2 linked regions of the Terriglobus roseus genome follow. The protein of the gene in region 2 interacts with the protein of the main gene of each other region in a pairwise test. Links are inferred from orthologs where the notes say so. Each region holds a gene or a part of one and is shown on either strand. Other genes may lie near its edges.

Region 1 (6,429 bases), 2.7 Mb from region 2 along the record:
CATTCATAACAGCAATGAGGCGGCTCAGTGAACATCTATCGCAGCCTTGCGGAAGTGCCCGCTGACCTTGGGCCAACGGTTGTAACCATTGGCAATTTTGATGGTGTTCATTGCGGCCATCAGACGGTGATTCGCGAAGTAATTGCGCGGGCACGCGCGTTGAACGCGAAGGCCGTGCTGGTGACACTTGATCCTCACCCCACGCGCGTACTGCGACCCGAACGCAAGCTGCAACTGATTACGCCTACTGACGTGAAGCTGGAGTTGCTGGAAAAGACGGGGTTGGACGCTGTGTTGCTGCTGCCCTTTACGCGCGAATTTGCTGCGACCAGTGCGAAGGATTTCTGCACCGCGGTACTGCACGATACGCTGCATGCCGTGGAAGTGCACGAAGGCGAGAACTTTCGCTTTGGCTCAGGCGCGGCGGGAGATACACATTCGCTGGAAGCGTTGGGCCAGACGCTGGGCTTCACGGCAAAGACATTTGCGGCGATTGAGTCAGGCCGCACTAGCATCTCTTCCAGCCGCATTCGTCATGCTGTTGCAGAGGGCGATATGGCTGCGACGCGACACATGTTGGGTCGTGAATTCTTTGTGGATTCGACGCCTGCGCGTGGTCGAGGCTATGGCACGAAGTATGCCGTGCCGACGATTAACCTTGCCGCGTATGACGATCTGTTGCCTGCGCATGGTGTGTACATCACCGATCTGCGGATTGGTTCCGGCGACGATGCCATCACGTTTGAGGGTGTAACGAACATTGGCAATCGGCCTACGTTTGGTGCGGATTCGTTTGCTGTGGAGACGTATCTTCTGCGCTTTCATCCAGTCGATCTGACGGAAGAGACGCCGCTGCGCATGGCGTTTCATAAGCGACTTCGCAGTGAGCAGAAGTTTGCCGATCCTAATGCGCTGAAAACGCAAATCTTCAAGGATGTGGCGCGCGCAGAGCGATGGTTTGCCCTGCGGCGCGCTTTATCCAACAGAGCAAACTAGAAGATGTTTCGCAAGTATTTGTAATCAATCGCAGCTGCTTCGAGTGGCGTGTGGCCCGTCATGGGTGGGTCTTGCTCGACGAAGAAATGCTGTACTCCTGCAGTGCGCGCTGCAGCGATCACAGGTTTGTAATCGATGTGGCCTTCGCCGAGTTGCGTGGGATGGGGCATGCCAGGGCCGCCCATTACAGTGGTGACCTTGGTCGATGCCGGGAAGTCCTTCACGTGGATGACGCGATACCGCTTGGGAAAGCGACGGAAGTAGTCGACCGGGTTAGCACCCGCTGTGATCATCCATCCGCAATCAAGTTCGAACTGCACCAGCGCTGGATCCGTTTCGGCTAACAGGATCTCGTAACCCGTCTTGCCGCCGCCCAGATCGCGGAATTCATGTGCGTGGTTGTGATACGCGAACTGAACGCCAGCTTTTTTCGACTGCTCGCCAATGTGGTTGGCAAGTTCTGCGATCTTCTTGAAGTCGTCTGCGGTGAGCTTGTTCAACTTGTCCAGAACACCGGCCATGCCTGCGGTGGGCGCCTCCGGCAACAGGATGGAGCTTGCGGCGTAAGGTACGCGGAGATCGTTTGCCTGTTGCAGAATTTTGGCGGTGTCTTCAAAGCCGAACTGCAGATGCGCCGCGGGGCACATCAGGCCAGTGTCGTCGATCAGCGCGCGCAGTGCCTTGGGAGTGAGTTTCGCAAAGCCGGAGACCTCAACCTCATCGTAGCCAATGGCCTTCACCTGCTTTAACGTGCCAACGGGATCCTGCGTCAGTGCCGCACCAACGGTGTAGAGTTCCAGCCCGATGGGTTTGCTCTCTGCGGCCCACGCGGTGTTGGACCGTGTTGCGGAAAGCACAGCCACCGATGCAGCCTGCATCAAGAATGTTCTACGGGAATGTTGGAGCGTCACGTTGTAGTCCCCCTCAATTGCGCACCCAATCGTACACGCGGATAGAGAGGAGATGTTCGCTGCCGCATCCGTTATCGCGGCGGTGGAGAGCTTCCTTGTGTTGCTGCCGGGCCCTTTTGCAGGAGTGGGCCGCTATAAGGTTTGTACGGACCCACTGGTGAGGGGACGTAGCCCTTTGCTGGAGCCGATGGCTTTGCAGGTGTCTTTGTTGCAGGCGCATCATCCGGCATCACGTCGTTTGAGTTGTCCGGTGGCGTTGTCTGACGAACGACTGGTGCTGGCTTTGCGGCGGGTTTTGCGTTGTCGCCGGAGTCATCCGAGTCATCGTCGGAGTCATCGTTGGGAGCGACGGGCTTCTTCACAACTGGCGCAGTTTCTTCCGTTGCGTTGGACGTGGTGGACTCCACGGCCAGCGTCTTCTTCGCGGCGGTTGGGAACTCTTCGTTGGGCGAGCGTGCGATGGCGACTTTCATGAAGTCGATCCACATGGGCAGCGCGGCTCTTGCACCGGTTTCTTTCTCGCCGAGTGTGCGATGCGGATCGTCAAAGCCGATCCATGTGCCGCAGGTGACCGATGGCGAGAAGCCAAGGAACCATGCGTCGGTATAGCTGTTGGTTGTTCCCGTCTTTCCGCCAAGAGGATGTTTCAATATCGCGCCTGCCTGCGCTGCTGTACCGTACTGCGGCACCGCTTTCAGCAGCGTCATCATGGTGCGTGCTGTCTCAACGCTGATGACTTCCTTTACTTGCGGCGACACCTGCTTCAGAGGTAATCCATCTGCCTGAACAATGCGGCGGATGACGTGCGGCTTGATGAGAATGCCATCGTTGGGGAAGACAGAGTAGGCGCCAACCTGCTCCGATAACTTGATGCCTGCGGAACCGATGGCCACCGGCAAGAACGCGGGGATGTTCGATGTGACGCCGAAGCGGTGCGCCACTTCAATGACCTTCCTGATGCCAACCTGATTCGCGAGTTTGAGTGCGGGAATGTTTCGCGACTCAGCGAAGGCATTGAGGATGGTCATGGGGCCGGCGTAGTTGGGCTCGTAGTTATGCGGCGTGTACGGGCCGTTGGGTGTGTAGAAGCTGGTGGGCGCGTCGACGATGATGTCTGTTGGTTTGGTGTGAAGCTGCTCAACCGCCGTGGTGTACACGTAAGGCTTGAAGCTGGAGCCGGTCTGACGTTCCGACTGCGTAGCGCGATTGAACTGCGACAGATTGAAATCGCGTCCGCCAACCATGGCGAGTACGTCGCCGTTGGAGTTGTCCATGGCCATCATCGAAGCCTGCGCGCCGGAGTCCTGCTGCAGCGAGGCGTGCATGGTGGCGGTGCCGCTGGTGGCGTCTTCAATGCGGACGTAGGCGATGTCGCCCTTCTGCAGAAGCTTGTCGCCGTTACCCATGGTGGTCCAGGCCCAGTCGTTCGCGGTCATCTCTGCATAGCGTTTGCCGATGCGAACGATGACGCGGCGGGGTGTGGCCTCAATGACCAGCGCGTGGAAGTACGCACCGTTCTCAATGGTGTCAGACCAGTCGGGGTGCTGATAGCTCTGAAGGTCGCCGCCGCCCTCCAGGATGTTGGTCAGCTTGCCCTTCCATCCATGGCGGCGTTCGTAGGCGGCGACGTTGTCGAGCACGGCCTTGTTTGCGACTTGCTGTAAGTCGAGGTCCATGGTGGTGTAGACCTTCAGACCTGAACCGTGGACGGCGTCGGCACCGTACTCCTGTTCGAGCTGGCGTCGTACCTCTTCGACGAAGTAAGGTGCGATGGTGTTTGCGGGCGGCTCAATGTTGAGGCCGAGTGGTGCGGACTTTGCTTCCTGAAACTGCTGTTCGGTGATGAAGCCGTCGCCGAGCATTTCGCTGAGCACTAGGTTGCGGCGCTTTAGAGCACGATCCGGATGGCGCACCGGCGAGTAGCTGCTGGGCCCCTTGGGGAGTGCTGCGAGCAACGCAGCCTCAGGCAGCGTGAGTTCCCTTGCCTTCTTGGAGAAATAGTATTCGCTGCCTGCTTCAAACCCGTAGACGCCGCTGCCTAGGTAGATCTGGTTGGCGTAGAGAGTGAAGATCTGTTCCTTCGTGAAGTGGCGCTCAATTTGAACGGAGAGCAGAATCTCCTGAATCTTGCGGCTCCATGTCTGATCGAGCGTCAGGAACAGGTTGCGCGCAAGCTGCATGGTGAGTGTGGATGCGCCCTGGCGGCGGCCCTTGGAACGAAGATCGACGTACGCAGCACCGATGACACGGAACGGATTGATGCCTGCGTTCTTATCGAAGCTCTTGTCTTCGATGGAGATAATCGCGTCATGCAGGACTTTGGGGAAGTCGTTGTAGGGGACGACAACGCGGCGCTCCAAAGCGAACGATCCGATGGTACGGCCGTGGATGTCGAGCAGTTCGGTCGTGGTCGCCGGGCGGTAATGTTCCAGGTCTTCCATCTGCGGCAAGTCGGCCGTGTTGACCAGCGTTAGGCCTACCAGCGAGCCGAAGACGGCCGAGCAGCCGAGGAGACTGTAAAAGATGGCGCGGCGTGCCTTCGCTCGCGTTGGGAAGTACTTGTACCACCAGGTGCGTGCGTAAGGGACGCGCTGAGGTGGCCTGCCACCAGGCTTGTTCTTGGGTTCGGGCGGACGCCACGGACCTTTGCCGTTGCCGGGGGCGGACTTTCGGCTCTCAGACGGGTTTTCGCGTGTGAACAGGCTGGGCACGGCAATCCTAACGGTAGCACGGAGCTGCGGGCTGAAATGGCACAAACAGCCACGGCGAAACCGGTCTGCAAACGACAAAACGCAGCGCTGCTGGGGACATTCCTGTCTGATGCAGAACGCTGCGTTTGCGTGTGTCTGACGTGCTGTGGAAAGCCGCTTTTAGGCGGCTTTGGCCTTCAGGATATCGAGTGCTTTGTTGAGCTGATCGTCGATGTTGGCTGCGGGCTTGGCGACCGTTGTAGCGGCGGCAGCAGGCTTGGAGGAGTTCACCGTGGCCGTGCTGGCTGCTTCGTTGTCGTCATCCTCGTCACCGTCGGCCATAGCCAGTTCCTGTGCGGTGGCAACGGTGGTGGTGGGCGTCAGGCCCTCGTCCTGATACTTCTTGCCGGAGGGCGTCTCAAACTTGGCCACGGAGAGGATGATGGCGCCCCCGTCGGCGAGCTCAAAGACACGCTGCTGGGCGCCGTCGCCATAGGTCTTTTCACCGACGAGTTCGCTGCGCTTGGAATCGAGCAGTGCGCCAGCAACGATCTCTGCCGGGCCTGCGGTTCCACGGTTCACCAGAGTGACCATGGGGGCCTTCTCGTTCACCGTCTTGCCGGGTTCAGCAGTAAAGGTCTGCTTGGCTACCTTCTGGCCCTCGAGCATGGCGATGGTGCCGGACTTGAGGAAGAGGTTTGCCATACGGATGGCTTCGGCATCGTCACCCGAGGAGACATCGCGAAGGTCGAGCAGGATCTTCTTGGAGTTGGTGCGACCCATGGCCTTCAGCTTCTGCTCCACCTGCTGGACGTGATCTTTGTCGATGATGCCGGGCTTGATGTAGAGGATGGAGCCGCTCTCGTAGAAGACTTCGCCGGTTGCCGGCAACGAGGTGTCAGCGCGGGTGATGGTGAGCTTTTCTGGGGCGTTCTTCATGGGGCGGATCATGGAAAGCACGACCGGCGTTCCCTTCTCGCCACCCAGCGCCATCTGCACTTCGGCCAGAGACATTTCCATGGTGCTACGGTCGCCGATGGATTCAATACGGTCGCCGCTGTGGAGGCCAGCCTTGTCTGCCGGGCCGCCTGCAACGACGGAGATAACGGTGGCGATGCCGTAACGCTTGCCTACGTCAGCACCGATGCCTGCCTGCGGCTTGCCAGCGTGTTCCTTGTACAGCTTGTACTCAGTCGGGGACAGGTAGCTGGACTCGGCGTCGAGCGATTCCAGCAGACCGCGCATGGAGGCATCAGTCACCTTCGGCATGTTGGGGTCGACCACGTAGTCAGACTGAATGTGGCGAAGGACTTCGCTATAGACCTGCATCTGGCGATAGGCACCGTCCTGCGCCTGCCCGGACGCATGCACCCGACGCAGATTTGCGCCCAAAAACATGGTGAGCAACAGAACCGCGGAGAGAGCCAGCATGGAAATCTTGAGCGACTTCGGCATCAGGTAACGAACCCCTTACAAACAATGACCTACACCGGTTGGACGCATCCCCGGTTCGGATAGCATACGCCTTCTGTTCAGGAAGCACAGGAACAGGCTGGGAGCGGCTCATTGCGGCATGCGTCCCGGTTCGGCTGTCAGTTCTCGCCGGGAAGCTCGAGTGCGTCCACGACGAGCACCTGCACCGGCCCATTGATTGGCTTAAGTTCAAGCCCAAGAGTCTCTTTGACAGCCGTGAAGATGGAAGGCGCATCCTCGGCGGCTGAAGCGGAGGGCATTTCCGGTTTGTCGGCAGACCATTTGAGATGAAAGTCGTACTGCCCCGTCAATCCGGTACGGTTTTCGACGGGGCGCCTGAGAGTTCCTGACAGCCCCTT
Region 2 (6,176 bases):
ACACGATGGATCCCGAAGCCGTGGTGGCCGACAAAGAAGCGCAGTATCTGCTGGGCGTAAGCAACATCAAGCCGATTGCCTCTGTCCTTGCGCACATCACGGCGCAGTACGGGAAGATTCCGCTGGCTGTGGTGTCAGGATCGCCACGTGAAAATATTTTGAAAACGCTTACCGCGTTGGGGATTCTGGATCGTTTCGCCGTCCTGGTGGGAGCGGAGGATTACACCAAGGGCAAGCCCGATCCTGAGCCGTTTTTGAAGGCCGCAGAGCTTCTGAAGATTGCACCGGAAGACTGCTTGGTGTTTGAAGATGCCGATGCGGGTATTGCCGCCGCGAAGGCAGCGGGCATGCAGTGGGTGCGTGTGCCGGTGATACTGCCGGGCGCAGGTTCGCCAGCGCTTTAGATCTGGCCACACCGTCTGTTTCGCAACAGACGGTGTGCGTTAGTTCACGAAGCGGGTCATGCGCACGTTCATCACGATTCCAAGTGCAAGGAACGTGAAGATGATGCTGGACCCGCCGTAGCTGAGCAGCGGCAGCGGAATGCCGGTGACGGGCATCATGCCCAGCACCATGCCGATGTTGATGGCGATCTGGAAGATCATGACCGCTGCGACGCCCATGACCAGCAGCGTTCCCGGTGGGTCCTTCGCTGTCTGCGCGTTTTGCACGAGACGGATGAGGATGAGGAAGTAAAGAATCAGCACCAGCGCCGCACCGACAAAGCCGTGCTCTTCGCAAAGCGCCGCAAAGATGAAGTCGGTGTACGGGATGGGGAGGAAGTCGCCCTGCGTCTGCGTTCCCTTGGTTGCGCCCTTGCCCCAGATGCCGCCAGACCCCACAGCGATCAATGATTGTCGAACCTGGTAGCCGCTGCCTTTGGGATCGTTCTCAGGGTGTTGGAAGCTGGTTAGACGCGCCTTCTGGTAGGGCTTGAGAACCTTGCCGCTGGTCCAGATACCAACCACCATCACGACGAAGGTGACGACCAGAATGGCCGCCTTCTTCCACGAGATACCGCCGAAGAATAGTCCCGCAATCAGGATCGGTGAGTAGGTCATGGTGGTGCCAAGATCAGGCTGTTTGAGCACCAGCAACATAGGGATACCGATGAGCGCGAAGGCTTTGCCAACGTCTTTCCAGTCAAGCTCTTCTTTACCGGAAAGCCCCCAAAAATAACGTGCTGCCGCCACAATGAGCACCAGCTTGACCCACTCCGACGGCTGAAAGTGGATGCCGCCTGGAAACGCAATCCACCGTCGTGCGCCAAGCACTTTTTTGCCGACGACAAGCACCGCGAGCAACGACGCGATGCTGATGCCGTACGCCCAATGCGCAATCTCAAGAAGGCGGTGGTAGTCGATGAGCGAAACGATGAACATCAACGGCACGGCGATACCAAGAAACATCATCTGCTTGGTATGGAAGCCGTGAAATTTGGTGTGGAGCGTGGCGGAGTAAATCTCCATAACGCTGATGAGGCTCATCAGCATCACGAAGCCGAAGAGCGTCCAGTCAAAGTCACGATAGGCGGAAAAACGGGTCATCTGCGGCTGAGTTCAGTATAAGTGGCAGCGGAGATCAGGCCGCGGTCTAAGCGGCTGGCTTCTGTTCTTTCGGCTTCAGCGCCACGGGCTGCGATGCAGGCCTTGCGGCGTCCTTGTCAGCAGGTGCAACTGGCTTCGCGCTCGCAGACGGCTGAGCGGACTTGTCGTCTTTCGCGCCACTGTCCTGATTGGGAGGCTGCGGCAAGGCTGCCTGTACCAGACGAAGATTACCGGCCTTCTTGCGCTGCTTTTCAACGAAGGCGTTCACAACCTGTGCGGCGAGCTTCGCGGAGTTGTTGCCCCAGTAACCGTGCTCCCACAGAACCGCTACAACGATGTCCGGGTTGCGGCGCGGTGTCATGCCAACGAACCATGCGTTGGGAAGGGTGGCCTTGTCCGCAGTTCCCTTCTTACGACCGCTGATGACGTCGGCCGTGCCTGTCTTGCCTGCGAAGTCGATGCCTTCCAGATGCGCTTCCGCGGCGGTACCGATGCTGCTCTGCGTCACGTTCGCCATGGCGTCCGTGATGGTCTCCCAGTTCTCCGTGGAGATCTCGATGCGCTTCTTGCCGGTGCCGGGATAGGTCTCTTCAAGCGCCTGCTGCATCTGGGGATCGATCTGATCTGCCATGACGGAGTGAGGTCGGATGAAGACACCACCGGATGCGATGCCGCTGAGTGCGCGCGCCAACTGGATCGGGCTGGCCTGAGTGGCGCCCTGGCCGATGCCGACCGAGATCGTCTCGCCCGCGTACCACTTGTCACGCTGCGCCTTCAGCTTCCATTCCGGCGAAGGCATGATGCCGGAGGCCTCGCCGGGGAGGTCGACGCCGGTCTTTTGACCGATGCCCACTTCATGACCATATTTCGCAATCGTGTCGATGCCGAGCTTGTTCGCCAGCGTGTAGTAATACGTGTCGCAGGAGTACGGGAGGGCGTTGCGGATGTCCACGGAGCCGTGGTGGCGATCGCATCCGAAGAAGTGGCCGTAGAAGGTCGCGCCGCCGTTGCAGACCACGCGCAGATCCTGCGCAGCATTCTCCTGCAGGCCCGCAAGCGTCATGATGACCTTAAACGTAGACCCTGGAGCAAGTTGCGCCTGAATGGCCTTATTCATCAGCGGATGGTTTGTGTCTGTGACGATTCCGTTCCAGTAGGAACGTGAGAGACGTACTGCGAACTGGTTCGGATCGAAGGTTGGCCGGGACACCATTGCCAGGATTTCGCCGGTGTGCGGATCCATGGCGACGAGGCCGCCGTTCTTGCCCTCCATCACCTTTTCCGCCACCATCTGCAGGTCCAGATCGATGGTCAGCTTGAGATCCTTACCGGGGACGGCGAGTTCTTCGCCCAATTTTCCAATTTCGCGGCCGTGGCTGTTCACGATCACGTCGCGCGAACCGTCAGTGCCACGAAGAATGGCGTCGTACGCCTCTTCCACACCGAACTTGCCTACGACGTCGCCGGGTTCGTAGAAGTCGTACTTGGGATTCTTGAGGTCGTTTTCGCTGATTTCGCCGACATAGCCGATCAGGTGGGCAGCAAAGCCGTCGCGCGGATACAGGCGACGCTGCTCTTCCAGAGTTTCCAGTTCCGGTAACTCGTTGAAATGAGCGGAGATGAAGGCCTGTTCGTCCGGTGTAATGTCCTGCTTCAGAGGAATGGGCTGATACTTTGGCGCGTACTGATAATGGCGCAGAATGTACTGAAGCTGATCCATGGGGAGGTGCAGACCCTCAGCGATCAGCGGCAGGTCGGCATCGCGCATCTGTTCGCGCAGCAGGAAGCAGGTGACGGAAGAGTAGTTGTCCACCAGCAGGCGGCCTTCGCGATCAAACAGGCGACCACGCGGTGCCAGAATTGGGACTTTACGGACACGATTCGCTTCTGCGAGCAGACGGTAGTTGTCCGCTCCGAGAATCTGCAATCGCCACAAACCGGCAAACAACACCAGCAAAATCGCGGCGATGACATACTGCGCAGCAGCCAGCTTGCCCGGCGCAATTTTCTCGTCGCGACGGGAGAACGTCTGGTTGTTTGCGTCAGTTGGAAGCATGCAGAAGCACTCTTATGGACGAGTGTAAAAGCAAAAGGCACGGATCGTGTCCGTGCCTTTTGCAAGAGATGAAAACTTTCGTGTTAGCTTAAGCAGCCTTGGTGGCCAGAGCCTTCACGCGAGCGTTGAGGCGGCTCTTGTAGCGCGATGCAGTGTTGTCATGCAGCACGCCCTTCTGGACGCTCTTGTCCAGGATGGAGACGGTTGCGCGGTACTGTGTCTTCACAGCTTCCACATCACCCTTTACCAGGGCCTCGCGCAGCTGGCGCAGCGAACCGCGCAGCTTGGTCTTGTTGGAGCGATTGACTGCGGTCTTTGCAATGGTCTGCTTGGAGCGCTTCAGGGACGATACGTGATTTGCCATCGAACTCTTTTCTCTTCCGTTTGCCGCTTGTCAGGGGCTGAAATCTGGTAGCGCCGTCACCATTTCAGGCCGGCTGCAAGATGGGAGCCTCCACGGCACGGGTCTGCCGGGGTTTCTCCAACCCTTCTACGGTACTCGATTTTAGGCGTTGACGCAAGAGGTTCCCCTCTTATTTCCACAAATAGACCGTCAGGCCGCCCGCCACGATCAGTGACCCGCCCACCATTACCGGCAGGGTGGGCGCAGTGTGCAGCAGCACATAATTGGTGATCTGGAAGACCACAAACAGGGTGGCAATGTACAGCCCTGTAACAGTCGCAAACTCCACCGGGGCCAGGTTGAGCGACGTGCCATAAAGTGCAAGCAACACCGTTCCCAGAAGATAGAAGCCAATCCGCATATGAGGACGAGGCGCTGCAATTGCGATTCGGATGACCGCATCTCCGACCGCCTCAAAGATGGTTGCCATCAAAACGAACAGGAAAACCTTCATACAGTTCATGTTCTCATCCGCGGAATTTCCGGAGTTCCAAATCGGGAAGTTTCAGTTAGCGGAAACTTTGTTAACGAACGAACGATTGTGCCAAATTTTCCCCATAATCCGCCGTTTGTAACCGTACATTCACCCTGCTGTAAACATTGGGCAACGCGTAAACGGAATCCTCAGAAGCATGAGGCCAGATAAGTTTTTCCATCTCCCCACGCGCATCGCACTGGTTGCGTGTCTTTCCGCTGCAGCCGCTGGAGCACAGACCACCACGGCAAGGCTCACCGGCACAGTGACCGACCCCAGTGGCGCTGCCGTTTCCAATGCACAGGTAAGCATCCGCAACCTTGGCACCGGGCAAGAACGCGTGGTGACCACCAATGGCGACGGCCTATATGTTGCCGTGTCACTGCCGCCCGGCACGTATGACGTGCTGATCACGGCTGCCGGCTTTTCAAACAATGAGCAGAAGAACCTGGTATTGGCTGTAGGCCAGGAAGTAACAAAGAACTTTTCCGTAGGCGTTGCTGGTGCGGAAACCTCTGTCACCGTGAATGCGGGCAGCGTAGTGGACCTGGATACGTCGTCGGCGAAGATCGGCGGCAACGTTCCTGAGCGCGAAATTAAGAACCTGCCGATCAACGGTCGTCAGATTTCGCAGCTGTATCTGTTGACCCCCGGTGCGACGAACACGGGCAGCGGCACCTTTGACAACATGCACTTCTCCGGCCGCGCCGTGGAACAGAACATCATCCGCCTGGATGGCATTGAAGCCACCAGCATCATCGATACATCTCCGGGCAACCTGAACGGTGAGTTGACCTCCACCTTCCGTCTGCAGCAGTCGCTGGAAGCCGTGCAGGAATTCCGCGTTGACTCGTCGAACTACCCCGCAGAACTGGGTACCGGCACGGGCGGTCAGATCAGCTTTGTGACCAAGAGTGGTGGTAACGCTCTTCACGGCAGCCTGTTTGAGTATGTGCGTAACGACTTCTTCGACGCGCGCAACTACTTCAACCGTCGCAACACTGCGAACAACACGCCGAAGTTCCGCCTGAACCAGTTTGGTGGATCGGTTGGCGGCCCCATCATCAAGGACAAGCTGTTCTTCGCAGCCGTGTATGAAGGTCTGCGCCAGGTTTGGGCTGTTCCTTACTCCTCCACCACTCTGAGCGCTGCACAGCGTGCGCAGGTGACCAACCCGGCACTGCAGCCGCTGCTGGCTGCCTTCCCCATCGCGAACAACGGTGCGGCAGGCCTTATCAGCATTGGTCAGAACCGCATTCAGGAAGATTTCGGCCACATCCGTTTCGACTATCACTTCAACGACCGGTTCAACCTGTATGCGCGTTACAACCGCGATCAGGGTGTGTCGTCGCAGGTGCAGGATGCTTCGCTGAGCCGCTTTAACCAGGTGGAAGTACCGCAGAACGGCGTTCTGGCGCTGAACCAGGTACTGACGCCGCGCATGTTCAACGAAACCAAGTTCGGCTACAACGGCATCAAGATGCGCGTGCAGGGCGTTGCCGGTCCTACCGGCGGTGTGAATCTCAGCTCTTCGCGTATCGCAATTGCCGGTTTGACCAACGTTGGCGCGCTGATTTCGCTGTCGTCATCGTTTAACGGCACGGGCGCTCCGTACACGGGCCAGAGCTACTCGTACATTGACAACTTCAGCTACGTGATCGGCAACCACAACACGAAGTACGGTGTTGAGATCCG

The links.
Region 1: the proteins of mrdA (region 2) and BLT38_RS13055 interact in binary tests that used the Escherichia coli proteins (3 or more experiments, as listed by UniProt). The link is inferred for Terriglobus roseus from one-to-one orthologs.

Annotation. Positions count from the first base shown.
Region 1 is NZ_LT629690.1:3,128,559-3,134,987, forward strand. The notes cover bases 1,779-5,006. They hold BLT38_RS13055 (penicillin-binding protein 1A), read right to left. Parts: upstream 4,619-5,006; coding sequence 1,979-4,618; downstream 1,779-1,978. Other genes in these bases: BLT38_RS13050 (sugar phosphate isomerase/epimerase family protein), read right to left, coding at 1,779-1,874; BLT38_RS13060 (S41 family peptidase), read right to left, coding at 4,778-5,006. In the rest of the region: BLT38_RS13040 (MBL fold metallo-hydrolase), read left to right, coding at 1-31; riboflavin biosynthesis protein RibF, read left to right, coding at 28-996; more of BLT38_RS13050, read right to left, coding at 993-1,778; more of BLT38_RS13060, read right to left, coding at 5,007-6,052; BLT38_RS13065 (TIGR03435 family protein), read right to left, coding at 6,190-6,429. UniProt on the Escherichia coli protein: Cell wall formation. Synthesis of cross-linked peptidoglycan from the lipid intermediates.
Region 2 is NZ_LT629690.1:389,981-396,156, reverse strand. The notes cover bases 1,099-4,073. They hold mrdA (penicillin-binding protein 2), read right to left. Parts: upstream 3,604-4,073; coding sequence 1,594-3,603; downstream 1,099-1,593. Other genes in these bases: rpsT (30S ribosomal protein S20), read right to left, coding at 3,692-3,967; rodA (rod shape-determining protein RodA), read right to left, coding at 1,099-1,547. Outside these bases: BLT38_RS01890 (HAD family hydrolase), read left to right, coding at 1-404; more of rodA, read right to left, coding at 444-1,098; BLT38_RS01870 (hypothetical protein), read right to left, coding at 4,137-4,460; BLT38_RS01865 (TonB-dependent receptor), read left to right, coding at 4,639-6,176. UniProt on the Escherichia coli protein: Catalyzes cross-linking of the peptidoglycan cell wall. Responsible for the determination of the rod shape of the cell. Is probably required for lateral peptidoglycan synthesis and maintenance of the correct diameter during lateral and centripetal growth.